Linked DNA regions of Haladaptatus sp. R4. The main gene of each other region encodes a partner of the protein of the gene in region 3 in a complex. Links are inferred from orthologs where the notes say so. Each region holds a gene or a part of one and is shown on either strand. Other genes may lie near its edges.

Region 1 (5,170 bases), on a different replicon or contig from region 3:
GGAACGTGTGCCTCGCTCGGTGTCACCATCGAGGGCGACGACGCACGCGAGTTCAAAGCCAAAGTGGACGCCGGCGAGTACGACGACGCGCTCGCGGCGTAAACTGGATTCTTCTTCATATCCACAGCAGTATCGCGGAGTAGCCACCGGCACCGAGTGCGAACGCCCAGAAGCGACTGCGCCGTTCTTCCGGGAGTTCTTCTTTGATGACGTTGAGGATGACGCCACCAGCGAGGAACGCAAAGAGGGTGTTCACGACGGCTTCGTCCACGTGCGTGGCGATACCGATTCCCCACCCAACGACGACGGCGGCGGCGAGCACCCAGCGGCCGACCCGGTCGTAGGTGTCCCGGTGGTGGTCCCGAAAGCCGTAATCGTTGACGATGAAGTGAAGCGCCATGGCCGTCGCGTACAGCATGAGGCTGATGATTCCCGGTTGCTCCCGATGCACGAGCAGGTAGCCGATGAGCGCGTTGTACGTCGTGAACGCGCCGACGTGAATCCAGAAGACGCTCATGGTCGTCCCCGGTTGGGTGGTCTTTTCCGGATCGGTAGAACGATTCTCGTAGCCCGATTCCTCCGCGAGTCGTTCCAATCCGTAGAACAGCGCGAACCCGCCGAGCGCGACGAGGAAGACGTGGCGCTCGAAGAATCCGGCGAGGAGCGGAACCGATTCGAGTATCGTCCCGCCCTTGAGTTCGGGGAGGACGTGGACGAAGACGTAGGCGACGGACGCGCCGCCAGCGATCGAGAGCCAGTAGTTTCGCGGTATCCCTCGAAACGCGCGTACCTGCCCGGCGCCGAGGTGCACGGACGCGAGCGTGATGGCCACGAGGCCGGTGAGAAGCGTCGATGTCGTCATCGCTGTCTGTACGTGATTCGTGCCCAAACCGCAAACCAATGGTGGCTCGACGGGGTATCTCGCCGAAATAGTTCGACGGGTTTAAGTTCCGCATGCGTCAAATTCGGGTGAGACAGGCATGGCCTGTTTCACTGACCCGTAGGAGCATTCCTGCGTACTACGGAGGTGAACGATGGCAAATAATGAGATAGAGCAAGCAGTCTCTCGCGCACTCGAGGACTCACCTGAGCGGAATTTCCGCGAAACGGTGGACCTCGCAATCAACTTGCGCGACCTCGATTTAAACGATCCGTCGAATCGTGTCGACGAGAGTATCGTACTCCCGTCCGGAACCGGCCAAGATACCAAGATTGTCGTCTTCGCGGAGGGTGAGACAGCCCTTCGTGCGGAGGACGTCGCGGACGACGTTCTCTCGGGCGACGAACTGGAAGACTTGGGCGATGACAACGACGCGGCAAAGGACCTCGCGGACGAAACGGACTTCTTCATCGCCGAGGCGTCGATGATGCAAGACATCGGTCGATACCTCGGTACCGTTCTCGGTCCGCGCGGTAAGATGCCGACGCCGTTGCAACCCGACGACGACGTCGTCGAGACCGTCAACCGGATGAAAAACACCGTCCAGCTTCGGAGCGGCGACCGACGAACGTTCCACACGCTCGTCGGCGCGGAAGACATGTCCGCCGAGGACATCTCCGACAACATCGACGTTATCGTTCGGCGTCTTCACTCCAATCTGGAGAAAGGACCGCTCAACGTCGATACTATCTACGTGAAAACGACGATGGGACCGTCGGTGGAGGTTGCCTAGAATGTCCGCAGAAGCCGAACACAAGACAGAGCACATTCCGGAGTGGAAGCGCGAGGAAGTCGCTGAGCTGACGGATTTCGTCGAGAACTACAACAGTGTCGGCGTCGTCAACATCACCGGCATTCCGAGCAAACAGCTCCAGAACATGCGCCGCGGTCTTCACGGAAGCGCGGAACTTCGCGTCAGCCGTAACACGCTGGTGCAGCGCGCGCTCGACGCCGTGGGCGGTGGCTTCGAAGACCTGGAGGAGTACATCACGGGCCAAATCGGCCTTATCGGGACGAACGACAACCCGTTCGGCCTGTACAAGGAACTGGAAGACTCGAAGAGTCCGGCACCGATCTCGGCCGGTGAGGTCTCCCCGAACGACATCCTCATCCCCGAGGGTGACACGGGTGTCGACCCCGGACCGTTCGTCGGCGAACTCCAGCAAGCCGGAGCATCCGCACGGATCATGGATGGCTCCATCCACGTGACCGAGGACAGCCTCGTCGCGGAGGAAGGCGACGAGGTTTCGCAGGAACTCGCGAACGTCCTCGCCGAACTCGGTATGGAGCCGAAAGAGGTCGGTCTCGACCTGCGCGCCGTCTATTCGGACGGCGTCATGTTCGAGTCGGACGAACTCGCCATCGACGTGGACGAGTACCGCACGGACATCGAGACGGCTGCGGCCTTTGCCCGCAACCTCTCGGTCAACGCCGTGTACCCGACCGAGCAGACCGCACCGCTGCTCATTTCGAAGGCCACGGGCGAGGCCAAGAGCCTCGCCTGCAGGCCGAAATCGAGAGCCCGGACGTCGTGCCGGACCTCGTGAGCAAAGCGGACGCACAACTGCGCGGACTTGCCGCACAAATCGACGACGAGGACGCGCTGCCTGAGGAGCTTCGCGGTGTCGAAGCACCCGCAACGGGCGGCGTGGCCGAGGAAGAAGAATCGACTGACGAAGAAGCAACTGAAGCCGAGCCTGAAGACGATGACGACGACGATGATGACGACGAAGACGCAGGCGCAGGTCTCGGCGCGATGTTCGGATAATTACTAACCATGGAATACATCTACGCAGCACTCATCCTGAACGAATCGGGCGAAGAGATCAACGAAGACAACCTCACGGACGTGCTCGACGCTGCTGGCGTCGACGTCGAAGAGTCCCGCGTCAAGGCGCTCGTCGCCGCACTCGAAGACGTGGACATCGAGGAGGCCGTCGAACAGGCCGCCGCCGTCCCCGCTGGTGGTGCCGCTGCACCTGCCGGTGGCGACGACGAAGGCGCTGCTGACGAAGCCGAAGAAGAGGAAGCCGCTGAAGAAGAAGAAGACGACGAGGACGAGGACGCCGGTGGCGAGGGCCTCGGCGAACTCTTCGGCTAAACGCGACGACTTCAACTCGAACACTTTCTTTCGGACGCCGCGTGGAGAGCGACGGCGTTCGCGGACGTGACCGACGGGATGGTTCTGCGGTTTCGACGTGATTGCTGGAGAGTGGACGTTCGTGTTCGAGGGGTCGGGCGTGAAGGAGGAGTTCTATTCCCGCAGATACGCCACGACTTCGTCCGGGTCCGCCGACAGGCCGCCGCCCTGTGCGAACGCCGGACTGCCGCCACCGCCGCCGCCGAACTCGGCTGTTACGTCGTCCACCACGTCGCCAGCATCGACCTCGCCAGCAGTACCGACGACGATGAACGTCGAACCGTCCTTTCCGGCGAGCGCGACCACGTCGGCCGTCTCGCCCGCGAGTTCCCGTACCCTGTCGCTCAGTTCGTTCGGGCCGACGCCGTCGATGGTTCCGACCAGCCACTCGTGACCGTTCCGGACGACGGTCTCCTCCGCGAGTTCCGCGATGGTCGCCCCGACGAGTTGCGATTTCGCGTCGGCCACCTCGGCTTCGAGTGCATCGATTTCGTCGGTGAGACGGGCGATTTCGTCGGGTAGATCTCCGATTCCGGTGCCCGCGGTTCGTGCGGCGTCCAGCGCGCTCAGTTTCTCCTCCGTCCGCGTGCGGATGGCTGGCGGGCCGACGGCGAACTCCACGCGCGTCATGCCCTCGCCGGGGTTCGACCGGTCGAGGATCGTCACCGGGCCGATTTCGCGGGTGTTCTCGACGTGCGTGCCGCCACAGGCCGCCACGTCCCAGCCGTCGATATCGACCACGCGAACCGTGTTCGAACCGCTCAACACGCCCTCTTCCGTTTTGGTGTTGAACGCGATTTCCTCCCGTTCCAGCGCTTCCTCCTTCGGGAGTTGTTCCCACGAAATGGGTATCGAGTCCCATACCGCGCGGTTCGTCAGGCGTTCGAGTTCCGCGAGAACCCCGTCGTCGATGTCCGTCGAGGTCTGGAAATCGACGCGAATCTTCTCCTCGCCGATGTCGAAGCCACCGTAGCCGAGATCGTCCAAGATTCGCCGACCCGCACCGTACAGGACGTGACTCGCCGTGTGCGAGCGCATGCAGTAGGTGCGAAACTCCTCGTCGATCTGGCCGTTGATTTCGTCCCCCTCGGCGAAGTCGGGCGTCGTTTCGAGGCTGTGAACCACCTCGCCGTCTCGTTTCTGTACGTCCACGACTTGAATCCCGTCGAGCGTTCCCCTATCGGCCGGTTGGCCGCCGCTCTCGGCGTAAAAATACGTCTCCGAAAGGACGATATCGGTGCCATCGACGGCCGAAACGGTCGCCTCGAAGCTCGTTCGATACGGCTCTGCTGGCGCGTGAGTCATACCCGTTCGTGCGAAACGGGCGGACAAAAACGCTACGCCGACTCCGACAACGTCAGGTCGAGGCGCTCCTCCAGCGCCTCGATGACCGACCCGCCGACGCTCGCGCGGTTGGCTCGACTCTGTTCGACTGCGAGCAGGTCGTCTTCATCGATTCCGAGTTCGTCCGCGAGTTCGCCGGACTGCAGTCCGGCCTCCTGTCGTGCCTCGACGACGCGGTCGCCGTAGTCGGAGACGAGATACGGGAGCGGGTCGCTGTCGTAGCTCGTCCCTTCCTCTTCCCAGTGGCGTGCATCTCCCTTGCGGGCGTCGTCCATGCGCGCCGTGCGCTGTGCGGCGCGCCGTTTGCGATCCTGCTCGCTCAACTGGTTTCCGCCCGTTTTCCGCTCTTCCTTCGGTTCCGCGGCGTCGTTGTGACTCGCGCAGTCCTTGCAGACCTGCAGGGTTGCGCCTGCGACACTCGCCTCGGTCAGCGAGTCGGAGGCTTTCCCGCAGAGTTCACAGGAACCGCCGCTACCGTTTCCGGACGAGTTCCCGGTCGAGTATTTGGCCATACCCCCGTTAGGAAGGGACTACATTTCAATATCGCGTTTGATTTCCGGAGCAAAGTGCGCCCGAACGCTTATCCACGACCTCGTCGTGGTCGTTTCGAGGTATCGAAGATGCTCAGCGCACGAAATCGACTCGACGGAGAAGTGGTGGCGGTGGAAACGGGCGACGTAACCGCGGAAGTGATTCTGGACGTCGGTGACGACGAGGTCGCCGCCGTCATCACCCGCGAATCGGCC
Region 2 (5,276 bases), on a different replicon or contig from region 3:
CTTGGACACGCTATTCTCTAATCGGGCTGTGGGATCCGTTGATGTCCCACTCGTGAATACAGAAGGGTCGTCCTTCGTTCCCCGTGATCTTCCAGTTGTGGTCCGATTCGTCCCACGAGTCCTCCCGTCCGCACGCCACGCACTGCCGTCGGTTGGGTCGGTTGAGTTCAGCCATCATACCCGAGAAACGACGTGCAGGCACTTAAGCAGACGGCAACAGGGCATTTTACCGCGGGCGTCGAACGTCCCATCGATGCTCCGAAGACGGACCTTCCTCGTCGGCGTCGCTGGGGGAGGCGTGGCCCTGTCGGGGTGCACAGGCGTTCGCCACGATGGGAACGACCGGACGACGCGAACGGAATCGAGGCCGAACACCATGACGGAATTCAAAACGACCGCGTTCGAGGACGGCGGCCGCGTGCCGACCGAGTTCACCTGTAGCGGAAAGGACCGCTCGCCACCGCTCGAAATCTCGTCGGTCCCGAACGACACGGAATCGCTCGCCATCATCGTCGACGACCCCGACGCACCGAGCGGAATCTTCACCCACTGGTTGCTGTGGAACCTCCCGCCGAACACCCACCGGATCGGGGGCGGCGTTCCGGGATCGAAGACGGTCGATTCGCTCGGCGGGGCACGACAGGGGACGAACGGATTCGACGAAATCGGTTACCGCGGTCCCTGCCCGCCGAAGGGCGACGGCCCGCACACCTACCGATTCACGCTGTACCTGCTCGACGAGAAACTCGGACTCGACGCGGGTGCGAAACGCGACGTCCTATTGAACGCGATGGACGGGAAACGACAGGGTAGCACCCGATTCACGGCGAAATTCGGACGGGGATAGTGAACTTATTTCGTCCCACGACGGTGACGACCAGTAATGAACGATTTCTCTGTACGCCAAGAGCAGGCGACCGAGATCGATGAAATCAGCGACGTCGTCGCCGCGGCGTTCGGCCGCCGCGACGAGGCGGACATCGTTGCGGCACTCCGCGAGTCGTCCGAATTTCGTCCTGCGTTGTCGCTCGTCGCTCACCGTGACGACGAAATCGTCGGCCACGTCATGTTCACGGACGCCACGCTCGATGACGACGAAGAACGAGGGGCGCTCGTGCTCGCGCCGCTCGCCGTCGCGCCCGACCACCAGCGTTCGGGCGTCGGGAGCCGACTCGTCCGAATCGGCCTCGACGCGCCCGGACGGCGGGTGACGACCTCGTCTTTCTCCACGGAGATCCGAACTACTACGGACGGTTCGGATTCACGGCGGCCGTCGCCGCCGGGTTCGAGAATCCGCTCGACTCGTCCGACGAAGCGTTTCAGGTGTTCGACCTGGCGGGCGATGGGTCGGATGAAACCTCGGGGATTGCCACGGATGAAACCATAAGGACGCTTACCTATCCGGCTCCGCTCCGGGAGTGAAATCTCATTTCTCTTCTCGGTTCTCGGTTCCTGATTCCCGATTCCCCGTTCCCCATTCCCGATTTTCGGCCGCCAGTCGATACAGCGAAGTTACCGGGGAAACGATTTCACATTCCATGATAAAGATGGTCGATTTGCTGGTCCGCAAGGACGGCATGAGCCACGAGGAGTTCGAGGAGTACTGGCTGGACGAACACTCCGAACTGGCGAAGGAACTCCCCAACGTCAAGAAGTACGTTACCTCCGTCTCGAAGGACCCCGAGAAGGCGGGCTACGACGGCGTCCTCGAACTCTACTTCGACTCGACGGCGGACATGAAGGCCGCGTTCGACTCCGAGAAGGGAAAGGAAGTCATGGCCGACGCCGCGGAGTTCATCGACATGGAACAGGGTCCGACGCTCATCCTCGACGAGACGGTACAGTTGGACGAACTAAACTAGTCGAACCAACGTAGTTCGGGGAAAGGGACACCCTTTTTCGTGTCGTAGCGAACGCATGGAGATAGTCCGCCGTCAATCGTTCTCGTGGCGCGAAGTGCCTGCCCTGCTCGTGAGCATCGTCGTCTGTGAACTGGCGGGAATCGTTCCCTCGATACTGACCGCAACCTCGGTGGCGACGTGGTACACGACGCTTCAAAAACCCGGATTCACACCGCCGAGTTGGGTGTTCGGACCGTTGTGGACGACGCTGTATCTCTTGATGGGAATCGCGCTCTATCTCGTCTGGCGACGAGGTGACAACCGATTCGCGCTGGGTGTTTTCGCCGTTCAACTCGTCCTGAACGCGAGTTGGACGCTCGTCTTCTTCGGCATGCAGTGGCCCGCGGGAGGACTGGCCGTCATCCTCGCCCTGCTCGTCGCCATCGTCGCGACGATGGTCGCGTTCGCTCGCATCGACCGGCGGGCGGCCGCGCTGCTCGTCCCCTACCTCTGTTGGGTCAGCTTCGCCACCCTGCTGAACTACGAACTTTGGCGGCTGAACTGAGCGAGGAGGGAGAAACCGGGAACGTCGGGGTTAAAAGTTCTCGGCCGCAAGGGAGGTGTAATGAGCGAACAGAGCGAGTACAGCGAGGGAGACCTCCGAAACACCGGGATGGCTCTCAAACACGACCGGGAATGGGATTACGAACTCGAACGCATCATCGAAGCGGTCGAGGAGCGCGACGCCGAAAAAGTGGGACTGCAGTTCCCCGAGGGACTCAAACGCCGCGGCCCGCAGGTGGCCGACGACCTCCGCGAACTGCTCCCCGACGACGTGACGATTCTTCTCTCGGGGCAACCCTGTTACGGAGCCTGTGACCTGGACACCTACCTGATGAAGCGCACCGACGTGTTCGTCCACTTCGGCCACTCGCCGATGAAGAACACGGACAAGGTCATCTACGTCCCGCTGTTCTCGAACGTGGACGTCTTCCCCATCATGGAGGAGTCGATGGAGGAACTCGAAGTCGGCGATATCGGCCTCGTCACGACCGCTCAGCACATGAACCAGTTCGAGCGGATGCGGGAATGGCTCGAAGAGCGCGGCTTCGACGTGCACACGCGGCGCGGCGACGACCGACTCACCCACGAGGGACAGGTTCTCGGCTGCAACTACGCCTCGGCGGACATCGACGCCGACCAAGTGCTGTACGTCGGCGGCGGGAAGTTCCACCCGCTCGGACTGGCGATGGAGCATCCCGACAAGACGGTCGTCATCGCCGACCCCGTGAACAACGTCGTCACCGTGGCGGACACGGAAAAATTCCTCAAACAGCGCTACGGCGCGGTCCACCGCGCGATGGACGCCGAGAAGTGGGGCGTCATCTTCTGCACGAAAATCGGACAGGGTCGCTGGGACGTCGCACAGGACATCCTCGACGGGAACGAGAACGCCTACCTCATCACGATGGACGAGGTGACGCCGGATAGGTTGAGAAACTTCGACATGGACGCCTTCGTCAACACCGGGTGCCCGCGCATCACCACCGACGACGGTCCGCGATTCCACAAGCCCATGCTCACGCCCGGCGAGTACGAAATCGCCGTCGGCAACGAACCGTTAGATTCCCTCGAATTCGACACCTTCCACGGCACGTGGTAGGAAAATATTTGTAGCGCTTTTCTCTCCTTTCTCGCCGCAACTCCGTCCAGGATATCTCTCCCTTCGTTTCGATGACACTCGAATTCTCGATTCGCGGACCGAACTCCCCGCTCTCATACTCGTCCAGTGCCGACCACAAAAGCGTTGCATTCCAAAGTCTTAATGCAACGGAAATGCGTACCATTTAGTATGGTAGAAAACACGGAATCTGCCGAAGCTGAAGAACAACCCATGACGGAGCAACCGCTGACCAGCGGCCACGTCGAACGAACCATCCTGAACCATATGGTCGGCGACGACTCCGAACGCTCAACGCCGACGACCGTCGGCGGCGTGTTGGACGACATCGCGGCGGTCATCAGGCGAGGCGAATACGGCAACATCGGCCCGCGGACAGCCGAAAGCGGCACGGTCCGCCAATCGACCATCCGACGGACGTTCACGCAACTCCGCGAGAAAGGGCTCGTCCGGCGCGTCGAGGAACTCTCCGAGTCGGAACTACGGGAGGATCGATTCGATTTGGGAACCTCAAATGGCGACCGCGCCGACCCGAACGCCTACTCCGAAACTTCGGACGACTCCCGCGTCACCGACTGGATTCTCACCGACAACGGCCGTCAGGAGGTCGAACGCCTCGACGCGCGCTACGCCGCCGAACTGGACGAACTCGCCGCGCGGTACGGCCGCCCGCGCGGCGAGACAACCGATAGAATCGACGCGTAAATCCGGTTCCGTGTTTCGTGCTCTGATTCACTCCTTCGTCGTTCGTCAGAACTGCGTCGGAACGGGTTCTGACTGGGTCCAGTTCGCTACGCTCACTGAAACTGCGAAAAAGCGGAGCTTTTTCTGGCTCTCCTTCGCTTCGCTCATCGAAACTCCCCAACGACCGCAGGCATACACCCGTCGCCGGGTTCGTGATACGAGAAGTGGTCGGGGACGTAATCGACGTTGTGGTCCTCGTAGTTCTCCGGCGGCGTCCCTTCACATCCCGATTCCCCGACGGCGGAGTCGAACTCGGCGGTTCCATAGGCCCACGTGAGCACCTGATCGTCGGATTTCCAGAAGTTGTCGAACTCGCCGACGACGTTGGCGATGGCGGGACCGTACTCGCCGTCGACGGCCACCGATTCGTCGTCGGCGGCCCCGCCCAGCAGGGTCGCCGATTCGACGTAATCGCTGTAGCCGAGCGAGTCGAGCGCCCCGATGGTCGATGGGACGACCCGCCCGCCGAGCGAGTGGCCGATGAGGCGGACGCGAGCGCCGGTTCGGGCGCGGTAGTCGGTGATGAAGTTGGCGAGTTTCGCGCCGTTTCGCTCCGCGATGTCCGTCGCGGGCCACCACTGGTCGATGCGCGTGTCCGAGTCGTAACTGAACCCGATGACCGGATGGGTGTAGCCGTTGTTCCGGAGTGAGGTTTTGACTGTCTCGAAGTGGTCGGGCGCCTCGTCCGGCGCGACCAACCACCCGTGAACCGAGATGACGACTTCCTCCGGATTCGCGCTCCCGTAGCCCGGTATGTCCCCGACGGTGCTGTAATCCCACTTCGTGTGCCCGTCGGTCAACTCCTCCTCGTACAGCCAGTTGATGTCGAAATGACCGCGCGTCGTCGCGCGGGGGAAATCCGCGGGTCCGGTGATGTCCCCGTCGTCGCCTTCGAACCCGGCGGCGGTTCCGGTGACGCCGACCAGTCCGACCGCCGCCGCGGCCGTCCCTTTCAGCATGGTCCGACGGGTTATCTCGGTCGTTTCGGTCGCCTCTGAGTTTCTGTCGGT
Region 3 (5,432 bases):
CGTCGAACAGTACGTTGGCGAGGATGGCGCATTTCAGCGCGGCGTCCGTCCCGTCCACGTCGAACGATGGGTCGGCTTCGGCCACTCCCAAATCCTGTGCTTCGGCGAGGACGTGTTCGTAGCTCAGTCGCTCGGTGGCCATCCGCGAGAGAACGAAGTTGGCCGTCCCGTTGAGTACGCCGCGAACGGCCGTGACGTTGTCCGCGCCGACGTCCTCGATGGTCGAGAGTACGGGAATCGCACCGCCGACAGTCGCTTCGAACAGGAGACTTCCTTCGCTGTCGCGTTCGTGCGCACGCAGTTCGTCGTATCGTTCCGCCACCGGTCCCTTGTTCGCCAGCACGACGTGACGGTCCCTGGCGAACGCTTCGCGCGCGTGGCCGAAACCGGGTTGTGCATCGCCGAGGGTGGTCGGCGTCGCCTCGACGAGCACGTCGTACTCGCTTTCGAGCGCCGTTTCGGGGTCGGCGTCCCCGACGGTTCCGTCGCTCTGCTTGCGCGCGAGTACAGACTCCACACCGATACCGTCCGCGTCCACGACGGCACCCGACGAATCAGTGAGCGCCGTCACCGTGTGGCCGTACTCGGCCGCCAGTTCGGCTACGGACCGACCGACAGCACCGGCTCCGAACACCGCGAGTTTCATGCTACCGCCTCCCCGTCCGTCAGCGGCTGGATGACGCGTAATTCCTTCTCACCGGCGATGGTGGCCACCGTGTCGAGAACGTCGTTCGTCTCGGTGGAATCCGTGGCGAGGCGCAGTCGAGCACTCGACACGTCGCTCGTCCCTTCGGGTGCGGACAGAGAGATATCGACGACGGAAGCGTTCGATTCCGTCGTGATTCTGGAGAGCGTGTCCGAAACGTCGGTATCGATGATATGCCCCGTGAGGATGACGGTAATCTCCTCGTCGTATCGTTCCGCACCCGCTCGAATGACGTTGATGCTCGCGGTTCGAAGCGCCGCGACGATGGTCTCGAACCGGTTCGGATGACATTCGAAATCCACTTCGACCGGAATGTTGCCGCGTGGTGTGAGCGACCCGCGTTCGTGAAAGACGCTGAGCAAGTTGCCACCGTGGTCGGCGATAGGTTTCAAGGCACGGAGCAGTTGACCCGGTTCGTCCGATAGTTCCAGCCGAACCGTGTATGCTTGTACGCGCCCCTCGTCGTGATCCGCCATGATGACTGGAGTGGGGTGATGGAGCAGTATAAGCCTTCAGACGGTCGCAAAATTATCCAATCGCAAGCGGGGGACGGGATGCAACGGAGCAAAACGGTGCGAAACCGGTGTTAGTCAGTTCCTGTGACAGTAGTTAACGGGGTCGTAGTAATATCCATGGAGGGTGAACCGACGAATCGGTGATAGAACATGAGATTTACCGATGCAGTCGGTGCGAGTAGTTCCGGTACGAGTCGAAAGCAGGATCACGTCTGTGCGTTCTGCCAGACCGCGTTCGACAGTCGAAACCAAGTGTGCCCCGTGTGCGACGCGGAGATCGTCTTCCGGGGGGACCGATAGCTGTTCGCGGCTGTAACTGACGGTACCTTCTCACCGATCTGAAAACGCTCGGCGAGCGATGCTAGCGACTCCACAGCCACGTGCAGTGAAACGGCAGTGATTCTACGCGGTGCGATGGCGATGATTCTACGCGGTGAGATATCCATCGAACAGCAGCGCAGGGCGTCAGCTCCTCGGTTCGTGACTGCACGAAAGAAAGGACGTTCGAGGGAGTCCTCGATTAGAAGTAATCGACGGCCTGCGGGAGTTCCAACTTCATGCCTTTGCGCTCTCGGATCTCCATGATGGTCTCGCGCTGGAGGTTGTCCGCCATAAAGCGGAACCCGGCGTTCTCCGTGTTCCACGACGCACGACCTTCCGTCGCACTGCGGATGTCCGAGGAGAACCCGATCATCTCGTCGACGGGCGCGATACCCTCGACGACCATGAGGTCACCCTCTTGGTACATGTCGTCCACGCGGCCACGGCGACCCTGAATCTCGCCGGACGCGGCACCCATGTGGTCGTTCGGAACGTCGATACGGACGTTCTGAATCGGTTCGAGGAGTTTGACGTGACCGTGGATGAGTGCGTTGTGCACTGCTTGCCGGACCGCAGGGATGACCTGTGCCGGACCACGGTGGATGGTGTCCTCGTGGAGACGTGCGTCGTTGAGCTTGATGAGCGTTCCCTCGACGGGTTCGCCAGCGAGCGGACCGTTGTCGAGCGCCTCTTCCAGACCTTCGATGACGAGTTCCATCGTCTCGTTCAGGTGCTGGATACCTTTCGTGTTGTCGATGAGGATGTTCGACCCGTGAATCTCCTCGACATTCTGGCTGATATCCTTGTCCATGCCAGCCTCTTGGAGCACTTCACGGCGCTCCTGTTCGGGCATGTCCATCGAAACCTCCCCGAGTTTCAGCTTCTCGACGATATCGTCCGACAGCGGTTCAACCGTGAGGTAGAACCGGTTGTGGCGGTTCGGGGAGATACCTTCGACTTCGGTGGTCGCTCCTTGGACCTTCTCGCGGAAGACGACGATAGGCTCACCAGTCGTCACCGGAATTCCCTGGTTGCGCTCGATACGCTGGGTGATGACTTCGAGGTGGAGTTCACCCTGTCCGCTGATGAGGTGTTCACCCGTGTCCTCGTTGATGTCGATCTGGATGGTCGGGTCCTCTTTGGAGACCTGTCGAAGCGTCTCGATGAGTTTCGGCAGGTCGTCCATGCTCTTTGCCTCGACGGACTTCGTGATGACGGGTTCGCTGATGTGTTCGATGGACTCGAACGGCGTCATCTCCACGCTCGATACCGTCGAACCGGCGATAGCGTCTTTCAGACCGGTGACTGCCGCGATGTTCCCGGCAGGGACGCGCTCCACTTCCTCGCGTTCGCCACCCATGTAGATACCGACGCTCTGAACGCGGTTCGTTCCGGCGGTTCCCGAGACGTAGAGGTCTTGGCCTTTCTCCAGCGTTCCGGAGAAGACACGACCGGCGGCGATTTCGCCAGCGTGCGGGTCGATACCGATGTCGGTGGCCATCAGGACGACTTCGCCGTCCGGGTCCACGAGTCGCATCTGCTCTGCGAGTTCGGACTCGTCGTCACCACGCCAGACGCGTGGGATACGTCGCGGTTGCGCCTCGATGGGGTCCGGGAAGTGTTCACAGACCATGTCGAGGATGACGTCCGACAGCGGCGTTCGCTCGTGGAGTTCTTGGCGCTTGTCGTTGCGTTCGAGGTCCATGATGTCCCCGAAGTCCATGCCCGTCGCTTGCATCGACGGCATGGAGACACCCCACTTGTAGAGTGCCGACCCGAATCCGACGGTTCCCTCTTCGACGGAGACGGTCCAGTCGTCCACGTCGTCCATGTCCTCGGTCATGCCGCGGATCAGCTCGTTCACGTCGTCGATGACGTTGAGCAGGCGGCGTTGCATCTCCTCGGGACCCTCTTGGAGTTCCGAGATGAGTCGGTCCACTTTGTTGATGAACAGGGCTGGCTTAACGCCCTCGCGGAGCGCCTGTCGGACGACGGTCTCCGTCTGCGGCATTGCGCCTTCGACAGCGTCCACGACGACGAGCGCACCGTCGACGGCACGCATCGCACGGGTCACGTCGCCACCGAAGTCGACGTGACCCGGCGTGTCGATGAGGTTGATGAGGTGGTCTTTGTCCTCGTACTCGTGGGTCATCGAGACGTTTGCCGCGTCGATGGTGATACCGCGTTCCTGCTCGTCCTCCTCCGTGTCCATCATCAACTGGGTGGCTTCGCCTTGGTCGGCGATCATGCCCGCACCAGCGAGAAGGTTGTCCGTCAGCGTCGTTTTACCGTGGTCGACGTGGGCGGCGATGGCGATGTTCCGGATCTGTTCCGGCTTGTCCATGAGCCGCTCACACTGTTCGACGATTTTCTTTCGTCTACCCATATATGGGTATCCCTACCTGTACGAGGTTGAAAAGCGTAGTGTTTTCCCGCCCACAAAACGGCTGGAAACGGCCCATTACCCTGCTAAACAGTCACATATGGCACAAGAGTAATGCCCATTCAGAGCGTGACAACAGCACGCATGGATATTCGAGTACACGGTTCTACGTCCCCCAACCCGTTCCTCAGTGCCTCCGACCTCTTCGAAACCGAACTCGACCTCGAACGACCCGTTCACGTTCGTGTGCGCGACGATCCGGACGAACGAACGTGGACCGCCCACCCCGACGGCCACCACGTCCTCAACATCTCCCGGCAGGCCGCGACCAGCGTGATGGCCCGCGAACTTGCACTCCACGAGTACTCGCACATGGCCCGTAACGAGCAGTCCCACCCCTCACACACCCAATCGACCGCCGAGGCGCTGTTCCTCGCCTTCGCGGGTCGGTCGGTCGAGCGTCGGAAACTCACTCACTGCTACCAGATCGCCAATCACATGAAGGACATCTACGCCGACGACATCACGCTCGACCTCGGTCCGAGCGACAAACTCGTCACCTTCCTCGAATCGCAACTCGCGGCGCTGGTCGCCGACCGTCCGCAACGACTTCCGGGCCGCCGACTGACCGCGACCTCCGACCCCGAGATGACGGCCGTCAACGCCGCGTTCGCGCTCGCCATGGTCGAGCGCCACGACCTCGTCGAGCGGGACCACCGCCTCTACGACCTCGCCCGAACCGCTTCCCGTGACGCTCCGTCCGTTGACGTACAGGGGTTCAAATACCGCTTCCTCTCGCTCGGCGACGACCCCACCGAGAGCGAGTACCGAAAAGCGCTGGTCGACGCCGCCCGTGAATACGTCCTCGGTGGCGAAGAAGGTGGTTCCGAACAAGCGGCGGACTAGGGAATCGAGCGGATTAGGGAACCGAATTCTTTCGGACGGCGGAATACGACGTTCGCTACGAGATGGACTCGGTAGGGATTACGATTCTTCCGGAGCCTCTGAACGAACCTCCTCCCAGCCGTGCTTCTCCACCCATATCCCGAGACAGCCGAATACGGGCCTGAAATCGAGCAGCTTCTCGGTTGCCGTGTACTCGACTCGCGGTGGAATCTCGTCGTACGACTCGCGTACGACGAGCCCCGCGTCCGTCAACTCCTTCAACCGGTTCGTGAGCGTCGTCGGGGGAACGTCCAGCCGCTCCCGAAGTTCGTTGAACCGCCACGGGCCGGGGTCCAGTACGAACTCGTGCAGGACCTTGAGCATGTATGCGCTGCCCAAAAAGGTGAGCAAATCCGATTTCTCGTTGGACCTCGCTTCGGGGACACCCTCCGCGGGAGGTATTTGAGCATCGATATCCGAGAGGAGACCACTCCAGTCCGCCTCACGTTCGTGTTGGCTCACGGATTCACTATCGAGACGGTTTCTAATACGGCTATTGGTCCAAGTGACGAAGCAACACCCGAGCTTGGGCCTTGCTTTCATGCTTGGGTCTTGACAACTT

What was found.
Region 1: the proteins of A4G99_RS13320 (region 3) and rpl12p are in contact, whole or in part, in a crystal structure (PDB 5H7L), measured with the Pyrococcus horikoshii proteins. The link is inferred for Haladaptatus sp. R4 from one-to-one orthologs. Residues at the interface, in WP_048053510.1 of Pyrococcus horikoshii: Pro161, Met164, Met165, Phe168, Ser169, Ile172, Val195, Glu196, Phe202, Leu211, Ser212, Val213, Met216, Lys222, Phe223, Asn224; in WP_010886059.1 of Pyrococcus horikoshii: Leu100, Ala101, Gly102, Leu103, Ser104, Ala105, Leu106, Phe107, Gly108.
Region 2: the proteins of A4G99_RS13320 (region 3) and dph2 are in contact, whole or in part, in a crystal structure (PDB 6Q2D), measured with the Methanobrevibacter smithii proteins. The link is inferred for Haladaptatus sp. R4 from one-to-one orthologs. Residues at the interface, in WP_011954157.1 of Methanobrevibacter smithii: Pro482, Asn483, Lys484, His485, Tyr553, Asp555, Glu556, Glu559, Leu560, Leu591, His592, Glu593, Asp594, Ala595, Val596, His597, Arg598, Gly599, Pro600; in WP_011954460.1 of Methanobrevibacter smithii: Met1, Met3, Tyr4, Pro28, Glu29, Gly30, Leu31, Met33, Phe58, His80, Thr124, Gln126, Ser179, Gly180, Asn181, Phe182, His183, Leu185, Tyr201, Asn202, Phe211, Ile215, Arg291, Asp295, Asp296, Gln298, Met299.

What each region holds. Positions count from the first base shown.
Region 1 is NZ_LWHG01000031.1:82,326-87,495, forward strand. Bases 1,678-4,379 are described here. They hold rpl12p (50S ribosomal protein P1), read left to right. Parts: upstream 1,678-2,717; coding sequence 2,718-3,041; downstream 3,042-4,379. Other genes in these bases: A4G99_RS21100 (DHHA1 domain-containing protein), read right to left, coding at 3,195-4,379. Outside these bases: A4G99_RS21075 (50S ribosomal protein L11), read left to right, coding at 1-102; A4G99_RS21080 (hypothetical protein), read right to left, coding at 116-862; A4G99_RS21085 (50S ribosomal protein L1), read left to right, coding at 1,035-1,673; more of A4G99_RS21100, read right to left, coding at 4,380-4,385; A4G99_RS21105 (multiprotein-bridging factor 1 family protein), read right to left, coding at 4,418-4,936; A4G99_RS21110 (molybdopterin-binding protein), read left to right, coding at 5,045-5,170. UniProt on the Methanocaldococcus jannaschii protein: Forms part of the ribosomal stalk, playing a central role in the interaction of the ribosome with GTP-bound translation factors.
Region 2 is NZ_LWHG01000028.1:466,897-472,172, forward strand. What follows is about bases 1,678-4,485. They hold dph2 (diphthamide biosynthesis enzyme Dph2), read left to right. Parts: upstream 1,678-2,466; coding sequence 2,467-3,504; downstream 3,505-4,485. Other genes in these bases: A4G99_RS17410 (EthD family reductase), read left to right, coding at 1,678-1,862; A4G99_RS17415 (TspO/MBR family protein), read left to right, coding at 1,918-2,406; A4G99_RS17425 (hypothetical protein), read left to right, coding at 3,694-4,227; A4G99_RS17430 (triacylglycerol lipase), read right to left, coding at 4,371-4,485. Outside these bases: A4G99_RS29430 (HEWD family protein), read right to left, coding at 11-178; A4G99_RS17400 (YbhB/YbcL family Raf kinase inhibitor-like protein), read left to right, coding at 254-847; A4G99_RS17405 (GNAT family N-acetyltransferase), read left to right, coding at 884-1,387; more of A4G99_RS17410, read left to right, coding at 1,539-1,677; more of A4G99_RS17430, read right to left, coding at 4,486-5,276. UniProt on the Methanocaldococcus jannaschii protein: Catalyzes the first step of diphthamide biosynthesis, i.e. the transfer of the 3-amino-3-carboxypropyl group from S-adenosyl-L-methionine (SAM) to the C2 position of the imidazole ring of the target histidine residue in translation elongation factor 2 (EF-2).
Region 3 is NZ_LWHG01000021.1:748,799-754,230, reverse strand. Bases 1,336-4,299 are described here. They hold A4G99_RS13320 (elongation factor EF-2), read right to left. Parts: upstream 3,929-4,299; coding sequence 1,742-3,928; downstream 1,336-1,741. Other genes in these bases: A4G99_RS13315 (DUF5781 family protein), read left to right, coding at 4,070-4,299. Outside these bases: A4G99_RS13330 (homoserine dehydrogenase), read right to left, coding at 1-646; A4G99_RS13325 (amino acid-binding protein), read right to left, coding at 643-1,182; more of A4G99_RS13315, read left to right, coding at 4,300-4,831; A4G99_RS25960 (helix-turn-helix domain-containing protein), read right to left, coding at 4,910-5,332. UniProt on the Methanocaldococcus jannaschii protein: Catalyzes the GTP-dependent ribosomal translocation step during translation elongation.